DNA from 4 places in the Actinoplanes sp. NPDC023801 genome. Region 3 is predicted to be linked to each of the others. Evidence: riboswitches for the same ligand, from Rfam matches in the RefSeq annotation. Region 3 holds a riboswitch; each other region holds the start of a gene.
The links. A riboswitch is a leader RNA that binds a small molecule or an ion and turns the genes downstream of it on or off. The one in region 3 is predicted to bind cobalamin.
Positions count from the first base shown of each region.

Region 1 (4,177 bases), on a different contig from region 3:
AGATCGCCTTCAAGCTCGAGGAGATCGCGCTCTCCGACGAGTACTTCATCTCCCGCAAGCTGTACCCGAACGTCGACTTCTACACCGGCCTGATCTACAAGGCCATGGGCTTCCCGACCAACGCGTTCACCGTGCTCTTCGCGATCGGCCGGCTCCCCGGATGGATCGCGCAGTGGCGCGAGATGATGCTCGACCCGGCCAACAAGATCGGCCGCCCGCGGCAGATCTACACCGGCTCGCCGGTCCGCGACTTCGTGCCGCTCGACCAGCGCTGACCCGGATCCACCTCAGCAGCGCCCCGCCGGACTCCCGGCGGGGCGCTGCTGTGTGTGCGCCGCGGGGAGGGCTTGGCCGGTGGCCCCGGCGGGCATGAAAGGCTCCCACGGCAGGGAAGTGCGGCAGGAGGAGACGTATGGACGTCGTGATCGGCATCGACACCGGGACCACCTCGACCAAGGGAATCGCCGCGGGGCCGGATGGTGAGATCCGCGCTCTGACGAGTGTCCACTACCCGCTCGCCGTGCCCGCTCCGGGCCGCGCCGAGCTCGACCCGGTCCAGCTCGCCGACGCGGCGCGGAAGGCATTGATCGACGTGGCCGCGGCCTGCCGTGAGCGCGGCGACCGGGTGATCGCGATCAGTCTCAGCTCGTTCCTGCACGCGCTCGTCCCGATGGACGGCGACGGCAAGCCGGCCGGGCCGGTCGTCACCTGGGCCGACAACCGGGCCGCCGCGCAGTGCGAACGCATCGTCGCCGAGGGCCGGGCCAGAGAGCTCCAGGCCCGCACCGGCACCCCGGTCCACCCGATGTCGCCGCTGCCCAAGCTTGCCTGGTGGGCCGAGACCGACCCCGGCACGCTGCGTGGCGCCGCGCGCTGGGGCGGGGTCAAGGAGCTGATCGTCGCGGCGCTCACCGGCGGGCCGTTCCAGGTCGACCTGTCGATCGCCTCCGGCACCGGCCTCTACGACATCCACGCCCGGCGGTGGGACGACGAGGCCGTCGAGATCGCCGGGGTACGCCACTCGCAACTGGCCGAGGTGGTGCCGACGACCACGTCCCTGCGGCTCAGCACCGAGATCACCGCCGCCGCCGGCCTGGACGCCGGCACCCCGCTGATCATCGGCGCCGCCGACGGGCCGCTGGCCAACCTCGGGGTCGGCGCCACCCCGGCCGGCATCGGGGCGGTGTCGCTCGGCACCAGCGGCGCCTTGCGTACCGTCGTCGGCGTTCCCACCGCCGACGCCGCCGGCCGGCTCTTCTGCTACGCCCTCACCGAGGACCGCTGGGTGATCGGCGGAGCCGTCAACAACGCCGGCTCGGTGGTCCGCTGGGCCGGGCAGACCCTGATGCCCGGCGGCGACGGCGAGGACGCCGACGAGCGGGACGCGGCCCTGCTGGAGGAGGCGTCCCGGGTCGTCGCCGGCAGCGAGGGCCTGCTCTGCCTGCCGTACCTGCTCGGCGAGCGGGCCCCGTGGTGGCGGCCCGGCCTGCGCGGCGCCTACCTCGGGCTGCGCCGCGAGCACGGCCGCCCGCACCTCGTCCGGGCCGCCGTCGAGGGTGTCTGCCAGCAACTGGCGCTGGTCCGCGACTCGTTCGACGCCGAGGGCCACCCGCTCACCGAGATCCGGGCCACCGGCGGGGCGGCCGCCTCCAAACTGTGGGTCGACGTGCTCGCCGCCGCCCTGGACCTGCCGGTCACGGTGGCCGACGTGCCCGAGGGCACCGCGCTGGGCGCCTGCCTGCTCGGCCGGCACGCCCTCGGTGAACTGCCCGACCTCGACCAGGCCGCCGCGCTGGTGCATACCGGCCGGCCGGTCCGCCCCGACCCGGACGACGCCGAGTTCTACCGCCGGCTGCGGCCGCTCGTGGAGAAGTCCGCCCTGGCCGTCCTGGACGTCGTCGCCGAACTCGACCGCCTCGCCCCGGAACCTCTCCCCAGCACCGAGAAGGCCGTCCGCTCCTGATCAACCCTGGCTGGACGCCACCGTTGTCTCATCGACGCCGAGACAACGGTGGCGTCCAGCCGGTTGCTCGTCCCGGCGGGACGGTGGTGACCGAACCCGCCCAGCCGGTTGCTCGCCCCGGCGGGACGGCCGTGACGGACCCCGCGTTGACGGGTGCCCGGCCGGTCGGGAAGAGTGACCGGCGAGCGGTAGCGGAGGAACCCGGTGCGAATCCGGGACGGTCCCGCCACTGTGACCGGTGGCTCGTCGACAGGGCTTTCCGGGAGCCAGGAACTCCGGCCGCTCGTGACAACCGACGCGCGGGCGTGGACACCCGCACCGAAGGGATCCTGGTGACGACTCCGTACCCGTTCTCGGCTGTGGTCGGCCTCGACGACCTACGTCTCGCCCTGCTGCTGACCGCGGTGTCCCCGGCCGTCGGCGGGGTTCTCGTCCGGGGCGAGAAAGGCACCGCCAAGAGCACCGTGGTCCGCGCCCTGGCCAGCCTGTTGCCGCAGGTTACGGTCGTGCACGGCTGCCGGTTCGCCTGTGACCCGGCCGCGCCCGACCCCGCTTGTCCCGACGGCCCGCACACACCGGGCGGGCCGTCGGACGACCGGCCCGCGAGCCTCGTGGAACTGCCCGTCGGCGCCACCGAGGACCGCGTCGTCGGCACCCTCGACCTGCAGCGGGCCCTCAGCGACGGCGTGAAGGCGTACGAGCCGGGACTGCTGGCCGCCGCACACCGGGGCGTCCTCTACGTCGACGAGGTCAACCTCCTTCCCGACCACCTCGTGGACCTGCTTCTCGACGCCGCCGCGATGGGCCGCGCCCACGTCGAGCGGGACGGCGTCTCGGTCAAGCACGCCGCCCGGTTCCTGCTGGTCGGCACCATGAACCCGGAGGAGGGCGAGCCCCGCCCGCAACTCGTCGACCGGTTCGGCCTGGTCGTCACGGTCGCCGCGCCCCGCGACGCCCGCCAGCGCGCCGAGGTGGTCCGGCGCCGGCTCGCCTACGAGGCCGACCCGGCCGGTTTCGCCGCCCGCTACGAGCAGCAGGAACGTGACTACGCGGCGCGCATCGCCGCGGCCCGCGCCGTTCTGCCGTCGGTGGATCTGCCGGACGCCGAACTCGATCGGATCGCCCGCGTCTGCCTCGCCTACGGTGTCGACGGCATGCGTGCCGACATCGTGGTGGCCCGCTGCGCGGTGACGCTTGCGGCCTGGCACGGCCGCGACCGGGTCACCGCCGACGACGTCCGCGACGCGGCCCGGCTGGCCCTTCCGCACCGGCGCCGTACCGACCCGCTCGACCCGCCCGGCACCGACGAACAGAAACTCGACGATGCCCTGGCCGAGGCCGAACGCCAGGCCGAGGAGGAGGACGCCGCGCCACCGGAGACGCCGGGCGTCCCGGGCTCCACGGACCCCTCCGGCGACGACGGTCCCGACGACGACGGCCCGGGCGGCGGAGGCGGTTCTCCCGGCCCGCAGAACCCCTCCGGCGGTACGGGCGGGAGCACCCACCCGCCGAGCGAGTCCGACATGCCCGCCGGCCCCGGCCGGGAACCCTCGCCGGGACCTGATCCGTCGGCGTCCACCGACGACCCCGCCACCGGCCGGTCACCGTCCGGGGCGGTGGCCGCCGCCGGAACCGCGTACCGTCCGCGCACGCTGCGGATCGCGGCCCGTGGCGAGGGCGGTCACGCCGGCCGGCGCTCCCCGGCCTTCGCCCGGCGCGGCCGCGTCGTGGGTGCCCGGCTGCCGCAGGGCAAGATCTCCGGCGCTCCGCACCTGTTCGCCACCCTCCGAGCCGCCCTGGACCGAGCCGCCCTGGACCGACCCGCCCTCGACGGTGCCGGTGCTTCTGAGGGCGGCGCGGCCGGCGCCGCCGGTGCGGTACGGGGGATCCGGGTGGAGCCGCGGGACCTGCGCGAGTCGGTGCACGTCGGGCGGGAGGCGAACCTCGTGCTCTTCGTCGTGGACGCCTCCGGTTCGATGGCCGCACGCAAGCGGATGACACTGGTCAAGACGGCCGTGCTGTCCTTGCTGCGAGACGCCTACCAGCGGCGGGACCGGATCGGGATGATCACCTTCCGGGGCAGCGACGCCGAGGTGGTGCTGCCCCCGACATCAAGCCACGAGGTGGGCGTGCAGCGACTGGCAGCCCTGCGGACCGGCGGCCGCACGCCGCTCGCCGCCGGACTGCGGGCCGCCGTCGCCACGATCGCCACCG
Region 1 covers NZ_JBFAAI010000017.1:191,790-195,966, reverse strand. Annotated here, with positions in the region: gene AB0G04_RS28195 (citrate synthase) at 1-275, shown strand, start outside; gene AB0G04_RS28190 (gluconokinase) at 413-1,963, shown strand; cobalamin riboswitch at 2,133-2,262, shown strand; gene AB0G04_RS28185 (VWA domain-containing protein) at 2,296-4,177, shown strand, end outside.
Region 1: another riboswitch for cobalamin. It lies ahead of AB0G04_RS28185 (VWA domain-containing protein); the one in region 3 lies ahead of AB0G04_RS20835 (ABC transporter substrate-binding protein).

Region 2 (4,177 bases), on a different contig from region 3:
CGTTCCAGGGTGGTTGGCTGAAGGTGCGGGCGAACAGGGTGGCGCAGGTGTCGAGGTCGCCGGCGGTGAGGGGGCTGATCATGTGAGGAGTTTAGTGAGGTGGGTGCTGTTGGGGTCGGTGCGGTAGTCGGCGAACGGTTCGCAGGGTTGGAAGCCGAATCGCTGGTAGAGGGTGCGGGCGGGGTGGAAGAAGTCGGCGGTGCCGGTTTCCAGGTAGAGGCGTTGGTAGCCGCGGTGGCGGGCCTGTTCGATGAGGTGGGTGAGCAGGGCGGCGGCGACGCCGCGGCGTTGGGCGCGGGTGGCCGTACGCATGGATTTGATTTCTGCGTGGTGAGGGTCGAGGTGTTTGAGGGCGGCGCAGCCGAGGAGATGGTCGCCGTCGTGGGCGGTCCACATGGTGATGTCGGGGTGGCGCAGGGCGTCGAGGTCGAGGGCGTGTTTGCTTTCGGGTGGGGTGATGGCGCGCATCTGGTCGACGTGTTCCTGGAGCAGGGCGATGATGTCGGGTCCGGTGAGGTCGTCGACGGTGATGCGGAGGGTCACGGTGATCACTGTACGGTCGTGGCATGAACGGCCGGGTGATCCTGCTCAATGGGGCGTCGAGTTCGGGTAAGAGCAGTGTGGGGCGGGCGTTGTTGCCGTTGCTGGCGGATCCGTGGTTCTTCTTCCCGGTGGACGGGTTGGGGGAGATGCGGTCGACGGTGCATACGCGGGTGCTCGACGATGTCGGGGTTTATGACATGTTGACGCGGACGCGGCGGGGTTATCACCGGGCGGTGGCGGGGCTGGCGTCGGCCGGCAATGACGTGATCATGGATTATCCGTTGAGTGAGCCGTGGCGGCTGGTGGATCTGCTGGAGACGTTGCGCGGGTTCGATGTGACGCTGGTCGAGGTGCGGTGTGCGCCGGAGGAGTTGGATCGGCGGGAGTTGGCGCGCGGGGATCGGCCGGTGGGTTTGGCGCGGTCGCAGGGGTTGGTGTATGCGGTCGGTGACCGTGATGTCGTGGTGGATACGACGCGGACGGGTCCGGTGGCGTGTGCGCGGGTGATTGTGGCGGCGCTGGGCTCGCTGGTGGGTCCGAAGGCGTTCGACCGGTTGCGGGTGTCAGGCGGTCGGCAGGTGAAGGGTCCAGCGGTGGTGGTGGGTGAGGTGGGCGACGGCCAGCGGTGAGACGGTGAGCTGGTGGGGGTGGCCGGCGGGTAGTTGCAGGGCGGTGGCGAGCAGGGCCCGGATGATGGCGGGGTGGGCGACGACGGTCTGGCTGTGGCCGGTCTGGCGTGGGGAGTGCAGCCATGCGGCGGTGCGGGCGGTGATTGTGGTGTGGGATTCGCCGTCGTGGGGGCGGGCGTGCGGGTCGGTGAGCCAGTGTTCGAGGGTGGCCTGGTCGATCTGGTCGAGGGTGAGGCCGGTCCAGGTGCCGTAGCCGGGGTCGCGGAGTGCGGGTTCCTCGGCGGTGTGGTGGGCGCCGAGGAGGGTGGCGGTCTGCCGGGCGGCGCGGGACGGTGCGACGGTCCACCGGGTGTGGGGGTATCGGTGGGGTTGCAGCAGGGGTGAGTCGCGCAGGTGTGCGGTGGCGTTGCGGGCGCCGTCGTCGAGGTCGTGGTCGCCGCCGAACACTGCCTTGCGCAGGGCTGGGGTGTGTCCGGCGGCGATCAGCCGCAGTCTGGTCACGCGGTGGTGACGGTTGCCGTCTGTGGTGTGCCGGTGCGGGTGGCGAGCCGGTTCAGCAGGGCGGCGAAGGTGATGCCGAGGACGGTCCAGAGGACGGTCTGGGTGCCGAGGGACGAGATGCGGAAGTCCCAGAGCAGGGTGGCCGGGAAGTCGTCGGGGACTTCGTGGAAGGCGGGTAGCAGGGTGTAGGCGATGGTGACGACGACGAGGAAGCCGGCGGTGCCGGCGGCGGCGCGGCGCCACTGGTGGGTCTGGGTGCGGGTGGCGAGGGTGCCGGCCCAGACGGCGACCAGGCCGAGGGCGACCGCGGCGAGGTAGCCGGCGGTGCGCTGGTTGATGGTGTCGGGGTCGCCGACGGCGGGTGGGTTGGGTGGGTATTTGAGGAAGGGGATGGCGACGATGCCGAGGTAGCCGGCGGCGGCGAGGCCGAGGGCGGCGTGGGTGTCGCTGCCGGTGCGCAGGTGGCGTCGCAGGAGGGTGTAGGCGGTGGCGAGGATGCCGCCGAGGGCCAGGCCGATGAGGGCGGTGGCCAGGGGCAGGCCGACGGCGCGCTGGATGTCGCGGTCGACGAGGGGTTCGCCGGCTGTCTGCGCTGCGGGGGTGGCGGCTTCTTCGATGGCGATGGCTGCCTCGACGTGGGGTTCACCGGCGAGGTAGGCGAAGCCGCCGGCGAGCAGGCCGGCGAAGAGGCCGGCCAGCAGGCCGCGGAGCAGGAGCTGGATGTAGCCGGGCGTGGCCTGGCTCAGTGGCACGGGACACCGAGCAGGTGGCGGCCGTCGTGCATGAGTTCGTGCAGGTACATGCCGGTCTGGGAGAGGGCGCCCTGGTCGAAGGCGACGAGGTAGGCCAGCAGCAGCATCATGCCGGTGAAGCCGGCGGCGGTGGCGAGGAGTTTCGCGGAGACCGCGGGCGTGGTGAGGGTCTGTGCCTTGGACATGGTGGAGTGAACCTCCTACGGGATGACGCGTCCCGATCGATGGGGCCTGCGGCGCGTGAGCGTCCTGACTCACCGGCCCTCTGGCTGAGGGCCCGTTCACAGTGGCGCGACCGCACCGGACTCTCACCGGTTTCCCTCACACACCGCAGAATTGGCTGGTTTCAACCTAACGGCCGGGGTGGGCGGGGCACAACTGGGCGGCGGTAGCATCCACGCCGGTCGTTGTGCTGCGGGGGGTGGCGTTTTCGTGCGGTTCGTGGCGGTTGTCGTGGCCGGTGTGCTGGGTGCGGTGGTGGTGCCGGCGGCACCGGTGCGGGCGGCGCCGTGTCTGGGTCCGGGCCGGGTGGCGGCGGGGGTGCCGGTGGAGTTGAAGGCGTACGCGCCGGCGCGGCTGGCGGGTCTGGCGACCGGGGCCGGGGTGCGGGTCGCGGTGATCGATTCCGGGGTGGACGCACGGAATCCGCAGTTGAAGGGCCGGGTGCTGGCGGGCCGGGATCTGTTGCACGGTGCGGCGGACGGGCGGCGGGACTGTGTGGGGCACGGTACGGCGGTGGCCGGGATCATCGCGGGGCTGGCGGATGCGCGGACCGGGGTGCAGGGGCTGGCGCCGGGGGCGACGATCATTCCGGTCCGGGTGAGTGAGGACACGGAGCTGGACGGCCGGACGCCGGGTGGTGGGCGGCAGTCGAGTGCGGCGGCGTTCGCGGAGGCGATCACGTGGGCGGCGGGTACGGCCCGCGCGGACGTGATCAACGTCTCGCTCGTGATGCCGTCGGCGGATCCGCAGGTGCGTGCCGCGATTGCCGGGGCGGTCGAGGACGGGGTGATCGTGGTGGCGGCGGCCGGTAACGGGGGTGCTGCCGGTGGTGTGGCGTACCCGGCCGGGTATCCGGGGGTGATCGGGGTGGGTGCGGTGCGGGCGGACGGTACCGTTGCCGACTATTCGCAGCCGGGACCGCATGTGGACATTGCGGCGTTCGGTGACGGGGTGACGGTGCTGGCGCCGTTGCGGGGGCACCGGGCGGTGCAGGGGACGAGTTTCGCGGCGCCGTTCGTGTCGGCGACGGTGGCGTTGCTGCGGGAGCGGTTTCCGCGGGACAGTGCGTCGCAGTTGACGCAGCGGTTGTTGCGGTCGGCTGATCCGGCGCCGGGTGGTGCGCGCAGCAGTCAGTACGGCGCGGGGGTGCTGAATCCGTATCGGGCGTTGTCGGAGGAGGCCGGGCCGGTGGTGGCCGGGGTGGCGCGGGTGCCGGCGGTGCCGGTGGCGGCCGGTGGTGGCGGTGACTGGGAGCGCGCCGGGGTGTTCGCGGCCGGTGGTGCGGGGCTGGCGCTGCTGGCGGGTCTGGTGGCGGCGGTGGTGGCGCGGGGCCGGCGGCGGGGATGGCAGGCCGCCCACGGTCATGATCAAATGCCGGGATGATGTGGGAGGTCATCACCGAGGCGATGGGCCGGCTGTACCCGCAGGCGCAGCCGTGGCACGTGTCGTATCCGGCGGAGGGGTTCGCGTTGCGGGCGGCGTCGGCGTACCCGGCGCACGGGCACTGGCATTTCGTGTCGTACGGGCTGG
Region 2 covers NZ_JBFAAI010000004.1:187,348-191,524, forward strand. Annotated here, with positions in the region: gene AB0G04_RS10710 (GNAT family N-acetyltransferase) at 1-82, opposite strand, end outside; gene AB0G04_RS10715 (GNAT family N-acetyltransferase) at 79-543, opposite strand; gene AB0G04_RS10720 (AAA family ATPase) at 567-1,172, shown strand; gene AB0G04_RS10725 (histidine phosphatase family protein) at 1,107-1,673, opposite strand; gene AB0G04_RS10730 (CbtA family protein) at 1,670-2,425, opposite strand; gene AB0G04_RS10735 (CbtB domain-containing protein) at 2,416-2,610, opposite strand; adenosylcobalamin (AdoCbl) riboswitch at 2,619-2,772, opposite strand; gene AB0G04_RS10740 (S8 family serine peptidase) at 2,867-4,030, shown strand; gene AB0G04_RS10745 (suppressor of fused domain protein) at 4,027-4,177, shown strand, end outside.
Region 2: another riboswitch for cobalamin. It lies ahead of AB0G04_RS10735 (CbtB domain-containing protein); the one in region 3 lies ahead of AB0G04_RS20835 (ABC transporter substrate-binding protein).

Region 3 (4,177 bases):
GGTCAGGGTCAGGAAAGCCGCCCCGAACAGCACCGACAGCGGCAGCAACGCCCGGTTGCCGGGTCCCGCAAGCAGACGCAGTGTGTGCGGCACGATGATCCCGACGAAACCGATCAGCCCCGAGACGCTGACCGCTGCCGCCGTGCCCAGCGACGCCGCGATGATCAGCAGGTACCGGCTGCGCTGCGGGTGGAGGCCCAGGCTGGTCGCCTCGGCGTCGCCGACGGTCAGGACGTCCAGCTCCCGTCGCTGCGCCAGGACGATCGCGCTGGTGATCACCGCGTACGGCAGGATCACCAGCACGTCGTGCCAACCGGCGGTGGAGAGCCGGCCCAGCAGCCACGAATAGACCTCGCGCAGCGACTCGACGTGCCGCTGCAGCAGGAACGTCTGCGCCGCCGACAGGAACGCCGACACCGCCACCCCGGCCAGGATCAGCGTCGCCGGGGAGCGGTCCCGGCCGCCGGCCGCCCCGAGCAGCCAGGTCAGTGCCACCGCACCGACCGCACCGGCGAACGCGGCAGCCGGCGTCCCGATCGGCAGGCTGGTCATGCCGTCCCCCGCGCCGGCACCCAGGACGATCGCCACTGTCACGCCCAGCCCGGCGCCGCTGGCGACCCCGAGCAGATGCGGATCGGCTAGCGGATTGCGGAACGCGCCCTGGTAGGCGGCCCCGGCCAGGGCCAGCATGCCGCCGACCAGCAGCCCCAGCACCACCCGCGGCAGCCTGAGCTGGGTGAGGATGGCGATCTCGCGTTCGGTGAGGCCGCTGTCCACCCGTACCCCGGGAAGAAGGTTGAGCATCTCCAGAGCGACGCCCCCCGGCGGCAGGGAGACCGTGCCGAAGGCAAGGCCGAGAACCATGGCAGCCAGCACCGTGACGACACCCGCGGCCAGCCACGCCGGACGCAGCCCGGCGGGCCGGCCCCGGCTCACACCAGGCACCCGGAGGCGGGCTCTCCCGGCCCCGGCATCCGGCCGGTGCGGCGGATCATGCGGGGACCTTGACCACCGCGTCGGCCACGGACTTCACCAGATCGACCGTACGGGGACCCCAGCGCGACGCGATGTCGTCGTCGAGGGCGTAGATCTGGTTCTTCGTGACCGCGGTGACCGACGACCAGCCGGCTCGGGCCTTGACCGTCGCCGGGGACTGCTGGCAGCACTTCACGTCGGCCAGGAAGATCGTGTCGGGGTTCGCCTTGACCAGCGCCTCCTGCGAGAGCTGCGGGTAACCGCCGAGCTTGCCGTCCGGGTCGGCGGAGTCCGCCACGTTGGTCATGCCGAAGAGATCGAAGACCGAGCCGATGAACGTCTTCGACGTCGCCGAGTAGAGATCCGGGCTGAGCTCGTAGTAGTAGCTCAGCGGCTTGCTCCGGGCCGGGACCGCCTTGACGATCGCGTCGATCTCGGACGCCATCCTCGTGTTCAGCGCCGTCGCGTCGGCCTGGCGGCCGGTGAGCACGCCGAGATCGGTGATCTCCTTGTAGGTCTCGTCGATGGTCGGCGCGGCCGGCGACACGAACACCGGGATCGCCAGCTTGCCCAGCTGCGCGACCAGGCCGTCGGTGTCGGCCGAGACCACCACCAGGTCGGGATCCTTGGCCGCGATCGCCTCGACGTTCGGCTTGAAACCGGACAGGTCGGTCCTCGGTGCCTCCGCCGGGAAGTTCGACTGGTCGTCGACCGCGGTGACCTGCGGTCCGGCCCCGATGGCGAAGAGCATCTCGGTGGCGGTCGGGCTCAGCGAGACGATCTTCTCGGGCCGTGCGGTGAGGGTCACGGCCCCGACCGTCACCGGGTACGCCGAGGCCGCGCTGGACGCGGAGCCGGTGACGGTGGGCTGTGACTCCTCGCCCCCACATCCGGTGAGGAACAGTGCGGTGGCCGCTATCGCAGCGGTGAACAGGCGTTTCATGGGTCCTCCTGTCGGCCGGGCTTGTGGTGCTTCGCCGACAGGGACCACGCTGGCCGCCGCCCGCGAGGCGCCCCTTCCCGAGAGCGCTGATTCGCGACCGCGTCCAGGCGACCTGGCTAGACCTCCGACGGAGGGATCACAGTTGCGGGACAGCTCCGGCTTCTCACCGGATTCGCTGCGGCGCGGTCGTTGAAACGCTAACCCACGCCGGTGCCGGAGGCCGCAGCCGCCTCAGACGATGACCCGACCGGTGACTTCGTCCGCCCTGATCACACCCCAGTGCCGGGAATCCAGCGCGGCATCCCGATTGTCACCGAGGACGTAGATCGCCCCCTCCGGAACCGTCACCGTGGTGCACTCGGTCCCGGCCACCTGGGCGTCGAGCGGCAGATATGGCTCGTCAAGCGCCGCACCGTCGCGCAGCACCTTTCCCTCACGGCACTCGACGCGATCACCGGCAACGCCGATGACGCGGCTCAACGCCCGGTAGGACGACGGCGCGTCCGGCGGCGAGAACGCCACGATGTCCCCGTGATCGATGCCGGTCACCCGGAATGCGACCTGGTCGACGATGTGCCTGCTGGTGACGGTGATTGTCGGCTCCATCGCGTGGCTCGGCACATAGTGGACCGTGACGAGCAACGGGACCGCCGCCAGAGTTGCCAGGGCCATGGCTGCCAGGCGATAGCGGGCCGGGTGCGACGAATATCTCTCCCGCAGGGCCACCCGGAGGCCGCCGAACGCCCAGCGCAGCGCCGCCCCGGTGCTCGTCACGTGATCGAACTCGGCCAGGACCGCTTCGCCCCAGGGACCGCCCCGCTCCCGGCGCCCACGGACGGCGAAACGCAGAACCCGATAGGCCACCCGTTTCATGCCGGCCTCACGATCGACACGCCCGCGGCCCGGCGTGCCGCCGGCCCGGCTGCCGCGGCGAGCCGGACCTTGGCCAGCGCGACCCCGTCACCGGTCAGCCGGTAGGTGTGGCGTGGCGGACGGCCCGGCTGATCGGAGGGCTCCCAGCCGGCCTCCAGCAGCGACTGCTCGGTGAGGCGCATGAGGATGGGGTAGAGCGTTCCGGACGCGAGGCCGGTCTCCCGGCTCAGGTCATAGCCGTAACGCCAGGCCGTCGGGTCTTTCATCAGCGCCTCGAAGAGCCGCAAGGTCTGCGGGGAGGCATGCGGGGTTCTCGGCATGGCCGAAACTCTACATAACTCGACTTACGTGCTGTCAAGAGCCCGGCATCGATGTGATGCCGGTCGGTTAGGCGTCGCGTTTGGCGTGTTCCACGATGTCCGCAGCGGTGACCCGGTCCCCCTCGGTCGCCGCGACGTCGTCACCGGCGAGCGCCGAGCGCAGACGCGATTTCTCCGCCGCCCGGCGAGCGGCGATCTCGCCGAACTGCTCCGCCGCCTCGTCCCGCCAGCGGCGCAGCAGGATCAGCGACAGACCGGACGCGGCGATGAGCGCGACCATCGCCTTGACCAGGATGTTGAGCGGCGTCGTCGGGATCAGCACGGCGAACACGATCAGAAACAGACTGAGACGGCCGAGCGCGTACTTGACGGCGGGCTTCATGTGTTCTCTCCCTCAGCCGTACCGATGGCTGAGCCACCGGAGGCCGTAGAACCAGACCAGGCAGTACACGACCGTACCGGTGACCGCGCCGGAGCCGCCGCTGACCAAGGGCGGAGCGACCTCGGCCACCAGGCCGGCCACCGTCATCCCGGCCGCGGCGCCGAAACCCGCGCCGAGACCACCCACCATGATGCGGTGCGCACCGAAGCCTTCTGCGCGGAACTCCTCGACGAACAGCCAGACGGGCAGAATCAGCACCAGCCAGCCGTTCGACTCGCCGAACCGGCCGAGGCCGGTCAGTGCCATCACCGTCTCGAAGACCAGCAGGACCGCGGCACCGACGGCCAGCCCGGCGAACGCCGAACCCAGCAGGTCGCTGATGGTCGCCAGCCGACCGCCGGCGTCTTTCTGCTGGGTCATCGGCCCACCGTCTCCCGTGTCAGGCCCAGATCTTCTGGGGCTCGCTGCGGCGCTCGGCAAGCGACGGCGCCTTCTCGTACTCGCGTACCACCTGATAACGAGTGTCCCGCTCGACGGGCTGGAAACCCGCGTCCCAGATCAGGTGAAGAAGATCGTCGCGGTGCATGGTCTGCGGTGTCCCGTACGAGTCGGCGTCGTGGGTGATCTTGTACTCCACGACCGAGCCGTCCAGGTCGTCGACACCGAAGTTCAGGGACAGCTGGG
Region 3 covers NZ_JBFAAI010000011.1:69,595-73,771, reverse strand. Annotated here, with positions in the region: gene AB0G04_RS20840 (iron ABC transporter permease) at 1-936, opposite strand, end outside; gene AB0G04_RS20835 (ABC transporter substrate-binding protein) at 992-1,918, opposite strand; cobalamin riboswitch at 2,007-2,139, opposite strand; gene lepB (signal peptidase I) at 2,150-2,791, opposite strand; gene AB0G04_RS20825 (PadR family transcriptional regulator) at 2,788-3,111, opposite strand; gene AB0G04_RS20820 (DUF4229 domain-containing protein) at 3,179-3,493, opposite strand; gene AB0G04_RS20815 (hypothetical protein) at 3,506-3,913, opposite strand; gene mqnE (aminofutalosine synthase MqnE) at 3,933-4,177, opposite strand, start outside.

Region 4 (4,177 bases), on a different contig from region 3:
TTCACCACCGGCGTCGCGGCGAACCTGGTCGGTCTGATCCACATCGCGGCAGCCGAGGGCCGGGATGCCACCGATCTGATCACCGAGGCCCGGGAACTGGCCACCGCGAGCGGGGCGACCAGAATCCTCGCCGAGGTGGAGGAGGCGGCTTCGCACGCGGCGTCTTCGCAGGTGGCTTCCTCTCAGGCGGCGCCGAATCCGTCCTCCAGGTAGGCGGACCCGCCGCCCGACCGGGCCCGCAGCGCCGCGGCGACCCGCCGGGCCAGCAACGGCAGCAGCCGCTCCTCCGCCTCCGGCCCGGTGCACCAGGCCCATCCCCGCAGCTCCTCGGCGGGCAGCCGGATACCGGCAGCGTCCCTTGCGAGGAGGATTCCGCCATCGAAGATCAACATCAATCCTTCGGTACGCCCCTCGCGCGCCGGAACCCAGTCGGTGACCAGCAGCCGTCCCACCGGTACGGAGAGCCCGAGTTCCTCCCGCAGTTCCCGCGCCGCTGCCGCCCGTGGCGACTCGTCAGCCTCGACGCAGCCACCGGGAACCTCCCAGTGCGGCTTGTAAGTGGGCTCGACCAGCAGCACCCGATCCTGCTCGTCACAGAGCAGAACCCCGGCCCCCATCCGTTTGCGTGGCAACGTGGCCGTCCAGTCCAACACCCACCCCTTCCCTTCCGGCTGGCCCCCACCGCTGTCTCAGCGTGCTTGAGGCAGCGGTGGGGTCCAGCTTGGGTTGTTGGGCTGGCAGCTCCCACTGTCTCAGCGTGCTTGAGACGGCGGTGAGAGCCAGCCGGGTTTTCAGTCCAGCCAGTGGTTGTCGTGTTCCAGGTAGAAGGCGGCCTTCTCCTCGTCGCTCATCTGCCCGATGCCGGCGAGACCCTCGAAATAGCCTTCGCGCGGCGCGCCGGGGGAGAAGTGCAGCAGCATCGAGGCGGGTTCACCGGACCGGTTCTTGAACCCGTGGATGCCGCCGATCGGCACGTGCACCCAGTCGTGCGGTTCCGCCTCGATCCACCGGTTCCCGTCATAGATGCTCATGACGCCGGAAAGGATGTAGAAGGATTCGCTGATCGTACGGTGGAAATGGGGGTCGGGGCCGGTGACGCCGGGCCCGCACTCCCAGCGGTAGAGGCCGAAAAGCCCTCCGGTGGAGGCACCGCTGGAGAGGTAGTGAACCCGGGTGCCGTTGTTCGGATAGACGAAGTCGGGGGCTGTCCCGGCCGGCCGGTAGACGGCGCTCTTCTCCCCGTCGTCCCCGTGATACTGCGGCGGCGGATATGTCATGGATCTATGTCTACCCGAAGACCGGAACCGGCCGGACGACTTTCCGGCGAAGGTGACGACCCGGCAGCCGACCGCTCTCCGCCCGTTCCCCGTCGCCGGGGAGGGCACTCCGGTATCGCGGGGGAGTGACATGGTCAACACAGCATGTTGGGTTAGGAGTTTCGGAAGCCGCCCATATATGGTGTTCCTCGCAGCTGGTTCGGTCAGGTGGTCACACACCTGACCGAGGCAACAGGGAACCCGGTGCGAAACCGGGACTGCCCCGCAGCGGTGAGTGGGAACGACCGCCGTCAGATGAGCACTGGGCTCGCACGAGCCTGGGAAGCGACGGCCAGTAGGTGGCTTTCAGCCGTGCCCGCGAGTCCGAAGACCTGCCAGCGCGCCGTACGCCATGGTGGTGTGCGGCGGTCGAAGGCCGCGTGGGACGGCCGACGCCGGATGTGTCCTCGCGGCCGTGTGCCCGGGGACCGATGGTGTCTGCCCCCGCGCGCCGAGCTCGCGAGGAGAGAGCAGGCATGACACTCACGCCGCAGAAGACGGGCGTGCCGGAGCAACGCCGGCACGTGATGCAGGTGCGCAAAAGAAACGGTGACCTGGAACCGGTCGACGTCAACAAGATCGTCAAGGCCGTCGAGCTGTGGGTCTCCGACCTGGACGAAGTGGACCCGCTACGGGTGGCGACCAGGACCATCAGCGGCCTGTACGACGGCGCGACGACCGCCGAGCTGGACAAGTTGTCGATTCAGACGGCCGCCGAGCTGATCGGTGAGGAACCGCAGTACTCGCGCCTCGCGGCCCGGCTGCTCTCCGCCTACGTCGACAAGGAGGTCCGCGGGCAGGGTGTGGCCAGCTTCAGCCAGTCGATCCGGTACGCCCACGGCCTCGGCCTGATCGGCGACGAGACCGCCGCCTTCGTGGCCCGCAACGCCCGCAAACTCGACGATGCCGTCGACGTGACCGGTGACCTGCGGTTCGAGTACTTCGGCCTGCGCACGGTCGCCGACCGTTACCTGTTGCGCCACCCGCACGAGCGGCTGGTCGTGGAGACCCCGCAGTACTGGCTGCTCCGGGTCGCCTGCGGCCTCTCCAAGGACGCCCGCGAGGCGATCGGCTTCTATCGGCTCATGTCGTCGCTGGCCTATCTGCCCAGCTCACCGACCCTGTTCAATTCGGGCACCCGGCACACCCAGATGTCGTCGTGTTTCCTGGTCGACTCGCCGAAGGACGAGCTCGACTCCATCTACGAGCGTTACCACCAGGTCGCGAAACTGTCGAAGTTCTCCGGTGGAATCGGCATCGCCTGGTCCCGGGTCCGCGGCCGCGGGGCGCTGATCCGGGGCACGAACGGCAAGTCGAACGGCATCGTCCCGTTCCTGAAGACGCTCGACGCCGGCGTGGCGGCGGTCAACCAGGGCGGCCGGCGTAAAGGCGCGGCGTGCGTCTATCTCGAGCCGTGGCATCCGGACGTCGAGGAGTTCCTGGAACTGCGCGACAACACCGGCGAGGACTCGCGGCGCACCCACAACCTCAATCTGGCGAACTGGATTCCCGACGAGTTCATGCGCCGGGTCGAGGCCGACGCCGAATGGTCGCTGATCGACCCGTCGGACGCCCCGGAACTGCCCGACCTGTTCGGCGAGGCGTTCGACGAGGCCTACCGCGCCGCGGAGAAGAAGGCGGTCAGAACCGTCAAGGCCCGGGATCTGTACGGGCGGATGATGCGCACGCTCGCCCAGACCGGAAACGGCTGGATGACGTTCAAGGACCGTTCCAACGCGCTGTCGAACCAGACCGGTGAACCGGGCAACACGATTCACCTGTCGAACCTGTGCACCGAGATCCTCGAGGTCAACAACGACGACGAGACGGCGGTCTGCAACCTCGGGTCGATCAACCTGGGCGCGCACGTCACGCCGGACGGCATCGACTGGGAGAAACTGCGGGAGACGGTCCGGACCGCGGTCGTCCATCTGGACCGCGTCATCGACATCAACTACTACCCGTCGCAGCAGGCGGCCGCGTCGAACCCGCGCTGGCGGCCGGTCGGACTCGGGCTGATGGGCCTGCAGGACGCGTTCTTCACCCTGCGGCTGCCGTTCGACTCCGAGGCGGCGCGTGAACTGTCGACGCGCGTCCAGGAGGAGATCTACCTGACGGCGCTGGAGGCCTCCGTCGCGCTGGCCGAGAGCTTCGGTGCGCACCCGGCGTTCGCCGAGACCCGCGCCGCCAAGGGCGACCTGCACCCGGAGCTGTGGGGCGTCACGCCGGTGCAGACCGAGCGGTGGGCCGCCGTCAAGGAACGGATCACCGAGCACGGCCTGCGGAACTCGCTGCTGGTCGCCATCGCGCCGACGGCGACGATCGCGTCGATCGCGGGCGCCTACGAATGCATCGAGCCGCAGGTGTCCAACCTGTTCAAGCGCGAGACGATGTCCGGCGAATTCCTTCAGATCAACACCTATCTGGTACGGGAACTCAAGTCCCGCGGTCTGTGGACCGCCCCCATCCGCGAGGCGATCAAGCGGGCCGAAGGGTCGGTGCAGGGCATTCTCGACCTGCCCGACGATGTCCGCGAACTGTTCCGCACGGCGTGGGAGATTCCGCAGCGCGCCCTGATCGACCTGGCCGCCGCCCGTGCCCCGTACATCGACCAGTCGCAGTCGCTGAACCTGTTCATGGCCGCGCCCACCATCAACAAGGTCTCCTCGATGTACCTCTACGCCTGGAAGGCCGGGCTGAAGACGACCTATTACCTGCGTTCGCGCCCGGCGACCCGGATCCAGCAGGCCACCGTCGCCGTCGCGCCGGCCGCACCGGTCTCGCTCATCCCGGCAATGACCGCCGCGGAAGCCTGCTCCCTGGAAAACCCCGAATCGTGTGAGGCCTGTCAGTGATGCTGC
Region 4 covers NZ_JBFAAI010000046.1:33,014-37,190, forward strand. Annotated here, with positions in the region: gene AB0G04_RS42230 (GNAT family N-acetyltransferase) at 1-213, shown strand, start outside; gene AB0G04_RS42235 (NUDIX hydrolase) at 183-653, opposite strand; gene AB0G04_RS42240 (cupin domain-containing protein) at 792-1,277, opposite strand; cobalamin riboswitch at 1,456-1,671, shown strand; gene AB0G04_RS42245 (ribonucleoside-diphosphate reductase subunit alpha) at 1,793-4,171, shown strand; gene AB0G04_RS42250 (ribonucleotide-diphosphate reductase subunit beta) at 4,171-4,177, shown strand, end outside.
Region 4: another riboswitch for cobalamin. It lies ahead of AB0G04_RS42245 (ribonucleoside-diphosphate reductase subunit alpha); the one in region 3 lies ahead of AB0G04_RS20835 (ABC transporter substrate-binding protein).